Sorangium aterium: one gene and its partner. The protein of the gene in region 1 interacts with the protein of each later gene in a pairwise test. Links are inferred from orthologs where the notes say so. Each region holds a gene or a part of one and is shown in the gene's direction. Other genes may lie near its edges.

Region 1 (5,144 bases):
CATCCGTCATCTGGTCATCGTGATGCTCGAGAACCGCTCTTTCGATCACATGATTGGTTACCTGCGCAGCACAGGCATGGACGTCGATGGGGTGATCGGCGCGACGAACTCGGACGATAACGGTACGCCGATCACGGGATATCATCTCGAGAGCACGAGAGCCCGGATCCGCCCGCATCATCTACGAACGGACGTCGTGCGGCAGATCAACGGCGGCGCGATGGACGGCTTCGTGAAAGGCTACAGCACGAACAGCCACGTCGCGGAGATCATGAGCTGGTACGACCAGCGCGATCTGCTGACGTACGATAGCCTCGCGCGCCAGTACGTCGTTTGCGACCGGTGGTTCGCTTCGTTCGCGGGCCCGACGTGGCCGAACCGGTTCTTCGCGCTCTGCGGAACCAGCGCCGGGCGCACGGGGAACCTGCAATGGATCGACCGCGCGACGTTCTTCGACCTGTTGCCGGCCGATTCGTGGCGCTACTACTCGCACGACATCGCGTTCTTGCGCACCGTCGAGAAATACAAGGGCCACCGCGGGCTGCCGATCGCGAAGATCTCCTCGTTCTACAGGGCCTGCCGCGAAGGCACGCTGCCAAGCGTCTCGTGGATCGACCCGAACTTCACGCTGGTCGACGTGGACGCGCTGCTGAACTGGGCGAACGACGACCATCCGCCGGCCGACGTGGCGCGCGGTCAGAACCTGATCGCGCGCATCTACAACCACCTCATCGCGAGCCCGGCCTGGCCGCACGTGGCGCTGGTCGTGACCTACGACGAGCATGGCGGGTTCTACGACCACGTGCGCCCGCCGCCGTCGCCCGCGAGCGAGGCGGCGCCGTTCGATACGCTCGGCGTTCGCGTGCCGGCCCTGGTCATCTCGCCGTGGGCGCCGCGCGGCGTGCCGTTCCACGGCACACTCGATCATACGTGCATCGCGCGCACCGCGCTCGAGCTGTTCGCGCCCGATCGCGTGAACGCGCTGAGCCCTCGGGTCACGGCGTCTCCGAGCCTGCTCCCCGTGCTCAGCGAGCCGAGGCCCCGCACCGACCAGCGCCGGCTCGATGGCATCCCGATCCTGGAGACCGCGGTCGCCCCGATCCACATGGGCCCGACCGCTCCACCCGGCTTTCATTCGATGGAGCTCACCGACAGCCAGCAAGAGATTCTGACGCTGAAGAAGGCCGTGCTCGAGGCCGGCGTGCCCGTCGAGAATCATTGAGCCAGAGCGCGGCGCTCCGCTGCCGCGCTCCCCTCCGGACGATACAGGCGTCAACGGGCGCTGCGTCGACGGGGAGCCCGCTCACCGGCGAGCCGCGCCCGCAGCGCCGCCCGCGCGGTGATCTCTCCGTTATGCGTTAGGCGCCCTTCAGAGCCGCCGTGCAGTGCCCGCAGCGCACCGCCTTGATGGGGATGCTCATCGCGCACTCGGGGCACTCCTTCGTCGTCACCTCCTCCGCGCGCTGCCTATGAAGCTTCCCCATGAGCCGCACCAGGAGAAAGACGCAGAGCGCGACGATGAAGAAGCTGACCAGGTTGTTGATGACGACCCCGTACTGGAGGAGCACCGCGCCGGCCTTCACCATCTCCTCGGGGGTCGCGTACGGACCGGGGCCGCTCGGGGGCTTCAGGACGATGTAGTGCCGGCTGAAATCGATGCCGCCCGTCAGGAGGCCTATCGGCGGCATGATCAGGTTATCCACCAGCGCCTTGACGATGTTGCCGAACGCCGCGCCGATCACGACGCCCACGGCCATGTCGACGACATTGCCTCGAATCGCGAACTTCTTGAAATCCTCCCAGAACATCGCTTCCTCCGGCGTCGGGGGCTCCTGCTTTCGCCGTGGCCCCGTTCCGCTGTCGCCTCTCCGCGATCAGGGTGCTGTCTGCGCGGATCGCGCGGTGGCGGCGGTCGCCGCCATCCACGCAGGCGCCGCGGTCGTCGCGAATAGCACGAACGGTGCCACCGGGCTCGTCCGTGGGCTCACCCCGGCCAGCCGCTCGCAATTGCGCCCTCCGCGCGGTCGCTCCCGCTCTCTCCGCCCGCTCCCTGCGCGCACCGAGCCCCCGGCCGTCCCGCTCCCCCGCGCTCGCAGCGCGAGCCGCTGCCCCCGCGCTCGGTGCAAGAGCGCCACACCTGGGGCCAACTGCGCCACCTCCCATCGATTTCGCACATGGCGGTTCCCCGGCCCGGGGCGGCTCTCTAGGATGCGCGCCGGAGGAACCACCGAGCCATGGACCCCGATGCCGAGGCCGCCCTGCGCTACCGCGCCAAAGCCGAGCTACGGAAGCGCGCCCGGGCCGTCCGCAGCTCCATCCCGGCCGAGGCCATCCTCGAGCGATCGCGCCGGATCCAGCGCGCGCTCGCCGAGCTGCCGGCCCTCGCCGCGGCCCGGCGGGTCGCGCTCTTCTACCCGATCGAGGGGCGCAACGAGGTCGACCTCCGGGGGCTCGATCCGCTCCTGCGGGCCCGCGGCGCCCGGGTTGCTTACCCCTCCATCGACCCCGAGTCGCGCGCCATGACCTTCCGCTTCGTCGAGGACCCCGAGGCCATGCAGGAGCGCGGCCTCGGCTTCCGCGAGCCCGACGCGACCGACGAGGAGGCCGCTGCGCTCGACGTCATCGTCGTGCCCGCCCTGCAGATCGATCCGCGAGGGCACCGGATCGGCTATGGCGCCGGCTACTACGACAGCACCCTGCCGCGCTTTTGCCCGCCGGCGCATTCCGTGGGCGTCGTGTTCGACTTCCAGCTCGTCGCCGAGGTGCCGGCGACCCCGGGCGACGTCCCGCTCGGGGCCATCGTCACCGACGCCCGCGTGCTCGCCGCCGAACCGGCCTAGGATGCCCAGGGCACAGGTGGGAGAGGACATCGCGAGCGACAGGCCCGTTCTCGTCGCGGCCATCGCCTCGGGCGCGATGATCGCCCAGCAGGTCGCCGGCCGGGCGACGCGCGACGCCCTCTTCCTCGCCAGCTTCGGCGCGGCCGATGTCCCCAAGGTCATGGCCGCTGGCGCGGTCCTGTCGTTCGGCGCGGTCGTCCTGCTCTCGCGCGCGCTCCTCCAGCTCTCTCCCGCGCGCGTCGTCCCGGCCACGTTCGCCGCGAGCTCCGCGCTCCTCGCCCTGGAGTGGGGCCTCGCCCGGCGCGCGCCCGGCGCCGCCGCCCTTGTCTTCTACCTGCACATCGCCGTCTTCGGCGCGACCCTCATCTCCGCCTTCTGGTCGCTCGTCAACGAGCGCTTCGACCCCCACACCGCCCGCCACTCCATCGGGCGCATCGCGGGCGGCGGGACGGTCGGCGGGGTGATCGGCGGCCTGTTCGCCTGGCGCGCCAGCCGCCTCATCGACGCCCCGACGATGCTCCTCGCCCTCTCCGCGGTGAGCGCGCTCACCGCCTGGGCCACCCACCACCTGGGCGCCGGCCTGGCGCGCGCGGCCGGCGCCGCCGGCGGGGCGGGGCGCACCGAGGTTGAGGTGGCGCGCACCGAGGTTGAGGCCGGGCGCACCGAGGTTGAGGCCGGGCGCACCGAGGTTGGCGCCGGCGGGTCGGGGCTCGCCGCGCTGCGCGACAGCAGCCACCTGCGCGACCTCGGCCTGCTCGTCGGCCTCGGCGCCGTGAGCGGCGCGCTGTTCGACGTCGCCCTCAGCGCCGAGGCGGCCGCCGCGATGACCGACCACAACGCGCTGCTCTCGTTCTTCGCGCTCTTCCACCTCTCGGTGAGCGTGCTCTCTTTCCTTGTGCAGTCGCTCGCCGCCACCTTCTCGCTCGACCGGCTCGGGCTCGCCGCCACCATCGGCATCCTTCCGGCCGCGGTCGTCACCAGCACCCTCTCCCTCGTGGTCGCGCCGCGGCTCTGGGCCGCCTCGATCGTCCGCGCGACCGACGCGGTGCTCCGGAACTCGCTGTTCCGCTCGGGCTACGAGCTCCTCTACACGCCCCTGCCTCCGGACCAGAAGCGGTCGATCAAGACGCTCATCGACGTCGGCTTCGACCGCATCGGCACCGCGGCGGGCAGCGGCCTCGCGATGGGCCTGCTCGTGCTCGCCCCGGGCGGGTCGCTCCCGCTGCTGCTCGGCCTCGGCGCGGCGGCCGCGGGCGTCACGCTGCTCTTCACGCCGCGGCTGCACCGGGGCTACGTCGCCGCGCTCGAGGGCAGCCTGCGCTCCGGCGCCGTCTCGCTCGACCCGACGAACGTCGTCGACGCGACCACCCGCCGCACCCTGAGCGGCACCGTCGACGCGCTCAGCCGCGACAAGGTCCTCGCCGAGCTCGCTGCGCTCCGGAGCGCGGCGGCGCGGCCCGACGTCGGGCGCGGCCCTGCCGACGGCGAGCGCACGTCGCACCCCGGCCCGCCGCTCTCCGGCCGCTCACCGCTCTCCGGCCCCGGCCCCGCGCCGCTCTCCGGCCACGCCCCCGGGGGCTCGCCGCGGCCTCCGGCGGGCGATCGCAGGGGCGTCGACGGGCCGCTGTCCGCGCGCGCCGCCTCGGCCGCGCTGGCGTCGGATCCGGTGCTCGCCGCCACGGCCGACCTCCGCTCCGGTGATCCCGAGCGGATCCGCCGTGCGCTCGTCCGGGAGCCGGATCCCGCGCTCGTGCCGCACCTCCTCCCGCTCCTGGAGCGCGAGGGGCTCGCCTCCGAGGCGATCCGGGCGCTCCGCGCCGTCGCCCCCCGCGCGACCGGCCAGCTCCTCGACGCGCTCCTCGACCCGTCCGTGAGCGTCGCCCTCCGGCGCCGCATCCCGCGGGTGCTCCAGGCCTGTCCCACCCAGCGCGCCGCCGAGGGCCTGATGCTCGGCCTCGCCGACGAGCGCTTCGAGGTGCGTTATCAGTGCGGCGTCGCGCTCGCGCGGCTCCTCCAGCAGCGCGCGCCTGTCCACCTGCGGCGCGACGACGTGATCGAGGCGGCGATGCGGGAGATCGCGATCGGTCGCCGCGTGTGGGACGCCCAGCCCCCCAACGTCGCGCCCCCGGTCGAGGCGCCGCTGGCCGAGCGCCTGCTCGTCGAGCGGACGAGCCGCAGCCTGGAGCACGTGTTCCGCGTCCTCTCCCTCTGCCTCGAGCGTGAGCCGCTCGAGATCGCCTACAGGGCGCTCCACGCCGACGACGCCCACCTCCGCGGGACCGCGCTCGAGTACCTGGAGAACGT
Region 2 (5,082 bases), on another replicon or contig:
AGCTCCCTCGCCGGCGTACTTGATGGCGTTGTCGAGCAGGTTCATGAGCACCTGCTCGAGCGCGCGGCGGTCGCACCGAGCGGGCGGGAGCGCCGAGGCGTCGACGGTCAACGTGACCCTGCGCCGGCGCGCCGCCTCCGCGAGCAGCTGCGTGACGTGCTCGATGGCGGGGGCGATGTCGAGCTCCGACAGCGCGAGGCGGAAGTTCTTCGCCTCGATCTTCGAGAGGTCGAGCAGATCGTCGACGAGGTGGCGGAGGCGCTTCGCGTGCCGATCGATCACGTCGACGAACTCGGCGGCCTCGTGGGGATCGTTCAGCGCGCCGAGCTGCAGCGTCTCGGCGGCGGTGCTGATCGCGGTGACCGGGGTGCGCAGCTCGTGGGACACGTTGGCGACGAAATCGGTCCGGATCGTCTCCAGCCGGCGGAGATCGGTGACGTCGTGAAACACCGCGATGAGCCCCGGCTCGGCGGACGCGCCGTCGTGATCCGCGCCCCACGCGGCGAGGGCCTCGCGCTCATCGTGCCCGAGCCGCTCCGGGCCCTTCCGGCGCGACACGCGCACGAGCAGCCGCCTCGGGAGCGTCCGCCCGAGCTCGACCTCGACGTCGACAGGCTCGTCCCGCTTGCCGGCGAGCTGGATCGCCTCGGTGAGCCGCGCGTTGCGGATCGACTCGATGACCGATCGACCGAGCGCGTCCTCGCCGAGGGAGGCCATCGCGCGGAGCGCCCGGTTGGCGAGGAGGATCCTCCCGTCGCGATCGAGCACGAGGACGCCCTCGCTCATCCCGTCGAGGATGCCCGCGAGCAGGGCGCGCTCCGTCCGGACCTCGGCGGTGGAGCGGGAGAGCTCGCTCGAGAGGTGGTTCAGCGCGCGCGCCAGCTGACGCAGCTCGCCCGAGCCGCGCAGCGGGGCGCGCGTCGACAGGTCGCCCTCGGACATCGCCTGCGCGAAGCGGGTCAGCCTCCGGATCGGGCGCGTGACGAAGAAGGCCGTGGCCGCGCCCACCGAGACGGCGACGACGATCACGGTGCCCATGCCGAGCAGCAGGGTGCGCCGTGAGCGAAGCAGGGCGGCGTCGACGGCGGCGCGCGGGCTGTGCTCCGCCAGCAGCGCCGCTTCCATGTCGCGCGCGGCGAGGCGCTCGATCGGGACGCCAGCGACGAGGAGGGCGAGCACCGTCCCCGCCGCGAGCTTCGCGCCGATGCCCAGCCCCCTAAGCAAGCGCATGGGCCCCTAGGCGACCTCGGGCTCGGCGCGGAACCGGTAGCCGACGCCGCGCACGGTCTCGATGTAATCGCCCGCCGCGCCGAGCTTCTCGCGGACGCGCTTCACGTGGGTGTCGACGTTGCGCGCGGTCACGTCGACGTGCGAGCCCCACACCTCGTCGAGCAGGAGATCGCGCGACAGCACGCGCCCGCGGCGATCGTAGAGCATCATGAGCAGGCGGAACTCGAGGGCGGTCAGCGCGATCTCGGCCTCCTGAACCCAGGCCCGGTGCGCGGCGCGATCGACCCGCAGGATGCCGAAGTCGAACTTCTCCGGCGCCGACGCCGGGCTCTCCGAGCGCTTGAGGATCGCCCGGGCGCGCAGGATGAGCTCGCGCACGCTGAACGGCTTGACGACGTAGTCGTCGGCCCCGAGCTCGAAGCCGACGATCCGGTCGATCTCCTCGCCCTTGGCCGTGACCATGATGACGGGCACCGCCGATGTCTGTGGGTTCTGCTTGAGGCGGCGGCAGATCTCCGTGCCCGACATGTCCGGGAGCATCAGGTCGAGCAGGACGAGATCGAACCGCTCCTCCTTGACCGCGCGGAGCGCCGTCTCCCCGCTCCCAGCGGACACCACATCGAACCCTGCCTGACGGAAATTGTAGGTGAGGACGCGCTGCAGGTCGCGCTCGTCCTCCACGATGAGCACGTGGCTCGGCATGGCCGATGTATGTAGCAGCGCATTGTGACAGCTTGATGGCGATCGCGCGTGTCGCGCGTCGCCCTCGCGAGACGGAATTGCGACAAGGACGCGATGGCGCGCGAGCGCGAGGAGAGCGCGGAGAGCCGAGACGGACAACGGGCGGGCGGGATCGGACGTGGCCGATCCGCAACCTGGGGCGCGGCCGGGAGAGCAGCCTGGAGCGGTGTGGCGGGGCGGACAGCGATGACGGAAGCGCGACCAGCCGAGGGATCGTGCAGCGCGGCGGGCTGCGGACTCCCGGGACGGAATGCGTGATGCTTGCAACGCTCGGCGTTTTCGCCTAACTGGGCCGCCCATGGCCCTCGAGCGAACACTCTCAATCATCAAGCCTGATGCGATGGAAAAGAACACGGCCGGCGCGATCGTCGCCCGCCTCGAGCAGGAGGGCTTCACGGTCAAAGCGATGAAGCGCATCCACCTTACCCGCGCGGAGGCCGAGGGCTTCTACGCGGAGCACCAGGGGCGCGGCTTCTTCGACGAGCTCGTGACGTTCATGTCGCGAAGCCCCATCCTGGTGATGGCGCTCGAGCGCGAGGACGCGGTGGCGAAGTACCGCGAGGTCATCGGCGCGACGGACCCGGCCAAGGCGGCGGCAGGGACGATCCGCAAGCTCTACGGGGCGAACGTGGGCGAGAACGCGGTCCACGGGTCCGACAAGCCGGCGACCGCCGCGCGGGAGATCGCCTACTTCTTCGCGGGTTACGAGGTCGCGCCGAGCGCGACGGCCTGATGCTCGGCGAGCGGCTCGCGGCTGCGCTCGGCGCGGCGCGGGACGGCGCGGCAGGCATCGAGAGCTTCGCGCACCTGCTCGGCTCGCGCCGCGTCGGGCCGCGTGGGGTCGCGCTCGCGCTGCCGGAGGTCTGCGAGGGGTGCGCGGCGCTCGTCGTTGCCCTCGACAGCCTGTCCGCGGCGGTCCGCGACGGCTTCGTCGAGACAGACGCCGCCGTGGCGGCCGACGCCGCGGCGGCCGACGCCGCCTGCGCGGTCCTCGGCCACGCGGGCGTCGAGGTCGCGCGCCTCACGGACGAGCTGTCCCGCGCCGCGGCCGGCGCCTCGCCGGCGCGCGGCCCTGGCCGCGGTCGCGGAGATCGCGGCGGCTCCGAGCGCGGCATCGACGCGCGGCAGCGCCTCGGGCTCGAGGCGTCGGTGCGCAGGACGGCCCGGGAGCTGAGCGGCGCGCTGCGCCTGTCCGAGCTCGTGATCGCGACCCTCGAGCTGCGCCCGACGCCGCTCGATCTCATCGACGTGCTCCGCAACTGGAGCGCCGCCCCGGCCGAGGGGCGGCCCGTGGTCGGCATCTCGGTCGCCTCCTCCGACGGCCGGGCCAACGAGGTGGAGGGCGACGTCCGCGCCGTGAGCGGGCTCATGGAGCTCGCTGTCGGCATGGTCAGCGCCGCCGGTGTCGCGAGCCCGCACCTCACCGTGTCCCGCCTCTCGGACGGGCGCTCGGTGGTGCGCATCGCCGAGCGCGGCCCGCGTGAGGGGGCGCCGGCGGTCGCCCTCGACGTGGTGCTGCGCGACGGCGGCGAGCGGGCGGCCGCCGTGGCCCGCGTCGTCGCGCGCCGCGCGCGCATCGAGCTCGTCGAGGGGACGGGCGGGCGCGTCGTCACCATGACGTTCTGACCCCGGTGCCGGTGCTGGCTCGGCCGTGCTAAAGGCGGCGCCATGGCCACCGAAGAATCCATGAAGTCCCTTGTCGAGGCGGCGTTCCGCGACCGCGAGCTCCTGCGCTCGCCCGCGCACGAGGCCGCGGTCCTCCGCACGATCGAGTGCCTCGATCAAGGCCAGCTCCGCGTCGCCGAGCCCGACAAGACCGCGCAGGCGGGCGGCGAAGGCGCGGCGTCCACCGGCGAGGGCGCGCCGCACAGGTGGGTAACGCACGCGTGGATCAAGGAGGCGATCCTTCTCTACTTCTCGGTCCGCGGCATGAGCGTGATGGAGGCCGGCCCCTTCGAGTTCCACGACAAGATCCCGCTCAAGCGCGGCCTCGACAAGGCGGGCGTGCGCGTCGTCCCGCCGGGGACGGTGCGCTACGGCGCATTCCTCGAGCAGGGCGCGATCGTCATGCCCGGCTACGTGAACATCGGCGCGTGGGTCGGCTCGGGGTCGATGGTCGACACCTGGGCGACGGTCGGCAGCTGCGCGCAGATCGGGCGAGGGGTGCACCTCGCCGGGGGCGTCGGCATCGGCGGGGTGCTCGAGCCGCCGGGGGCGCGGCCTGTGATCATCGAGGACGGCGTCTTCGTGGGCTCCCGCGTGATCGTGGTGGAGGGCGTCGTGGTCGAGGAAGAGGCGGTGCTCGGCGCCGGCGTGGTGCTCACCGCGTCGACGGCGATCCTCGACGTCACGGGGCCGGAGGTCGTCGAATACCGCGGCCGGGTGCCTGCGCGCAGCGTGGTGATCCCGGGAACGCGGCCGAAGCGCTTCCCCGCAGGGGAGTTCTCGATCCCCTGCGCGCTCATCATCGGCAAGCGGAGCGAGGCGACGGACCGCAAGGTGTCGCTGAACGCGGCGCTGCGAGATTTCGCGGTGCCGGTGTGAGCGCGCGCGCCGACGCGGGCGCGGCGGCCGCGGCCGATCTCGCGGACACGCTGCTCTGGCTGTGCTCCGTCCCGTCGCCCACGGGCGAGGAGCAGGAGCTGTGCTGCGCGGTGGCGGAGCGGCTCGGTCGGGCCCGGCTCGCCGCGCCGGTGCGCCGCCACGGCGACTCGCTCGTCGTGCAGGTGACGCAGGGCACGGGCGGCCCGAAGATCGCGCTGGCCGGGCACCTCGACGTGGTGCGCACCTCGCACGACGGGCCGCCGCGGATCGAGGGGGATCGCCTCTACGGCCCCGGCGCGAGCGACATGAAATCGGGGCTCGCGCTGATGCTCGACCTCGCCGAGGGAGAGCGGGAGGCGATCGCGGGCGTCGATCTGACGCTCGTGTTCTACGCGCGGGAGGAGGGGCCGTACCTGGAGAACGAGCTCGCGCTGGTCATCGAGCGCGAGCCGGATCTCCGCGCGCTCGATCTCGCTGTGTGCCTCGAGCCGAGCGACAACCGGCTGAGCCTCGGCGCGAGCGGGTCGCTCCACGCTGGGCTGACGTTCCGCGGGCGGACGGCGCACA

Evidence for each region. Proteins that work in one complex are often made in the same cells at the same time.
Region 2: the proteins of POL72_RS49355 (region 1) and ndk interact in binary tests that used the Escherichia coli proteins (3 or more experiments, as listed by UniProt). The link is inferred for Sorangium aterium from one-to-one orthologs.

What each region holds. Positions count from the first base shown.
Region 1 is NZ_JAQNDK010000007.1:392,118-397,261, forward strand. The notes cover bases 1,045-4,037. They hold POL72_RS49355 (5-formyltetrahydrofolate cyclo-ligase), read left to right. Parts: upstream 1,045-2,234; coding sequence 2,235-2,840; downstream 2,841-4,037. Other genes in these bases: POL72_RS49345 (phospholipase C), read left to right, coding at 1,045-1,222; mscL (large conductance mechanosensitive channel protein MscL), read right to left, coding at 1,359-1,808; POL72_RS49360 (hypothetical protein), read left to right, coding at 2,857-4,037. Outside these bases: more of POL72_RS49345, read left to right, coding at 1-1,044; more of POL72_RS49360, read left to right, coding at 4,038-5,144. UniProt on the Escherichia coli protein: Involved in the removal of 5-formyltetrahydrofolate.
Region 2 is NZ_JAQNDK010000003.1:294,710-299,791, forward strand. The notes cover bases 1,056-3,986. They hold ndk (nucleoside-diphosphate kinase), read left to right. Parts: upstream 1,056-2,269; coding sequence 2,270-2,704; downstream 2,705-3,986. Other genes in these bases: POL72_RS25510 (HAMP domain-containing sensor histidine kinase), read right to left, coding at 1,056-1,230; POL72_RS25515 (response regulator), read right to left, coding at 1,237-1,932; POL72_RS25525 (hypothetical protein), read left to right, coding at 2,704-3,597; POL72_RS25530 (2,3,4,5-tetrahydropyridine-2,6-dicarboxylate N-succinyltransferase), read left to right, coding at 3,640-3,986. Also shown: more of POL72_RS25510, read right to left, coding at 1-1,055; more of POL72_RS25530, read left to right, coding at 3,987-4,515; dapE (succinyl-diaminopimelate desuccinylase), read left to right, coding at 4,512-5,082. UniProt on the Escherichia coli protein: Major role in the synthesis of nucleoside triphosphates other than ATP. The ATP gamma phosphate is transferred to the NDP beta phosphate via a ping-pong mechanism, using a phosphorylated active-site intermediate.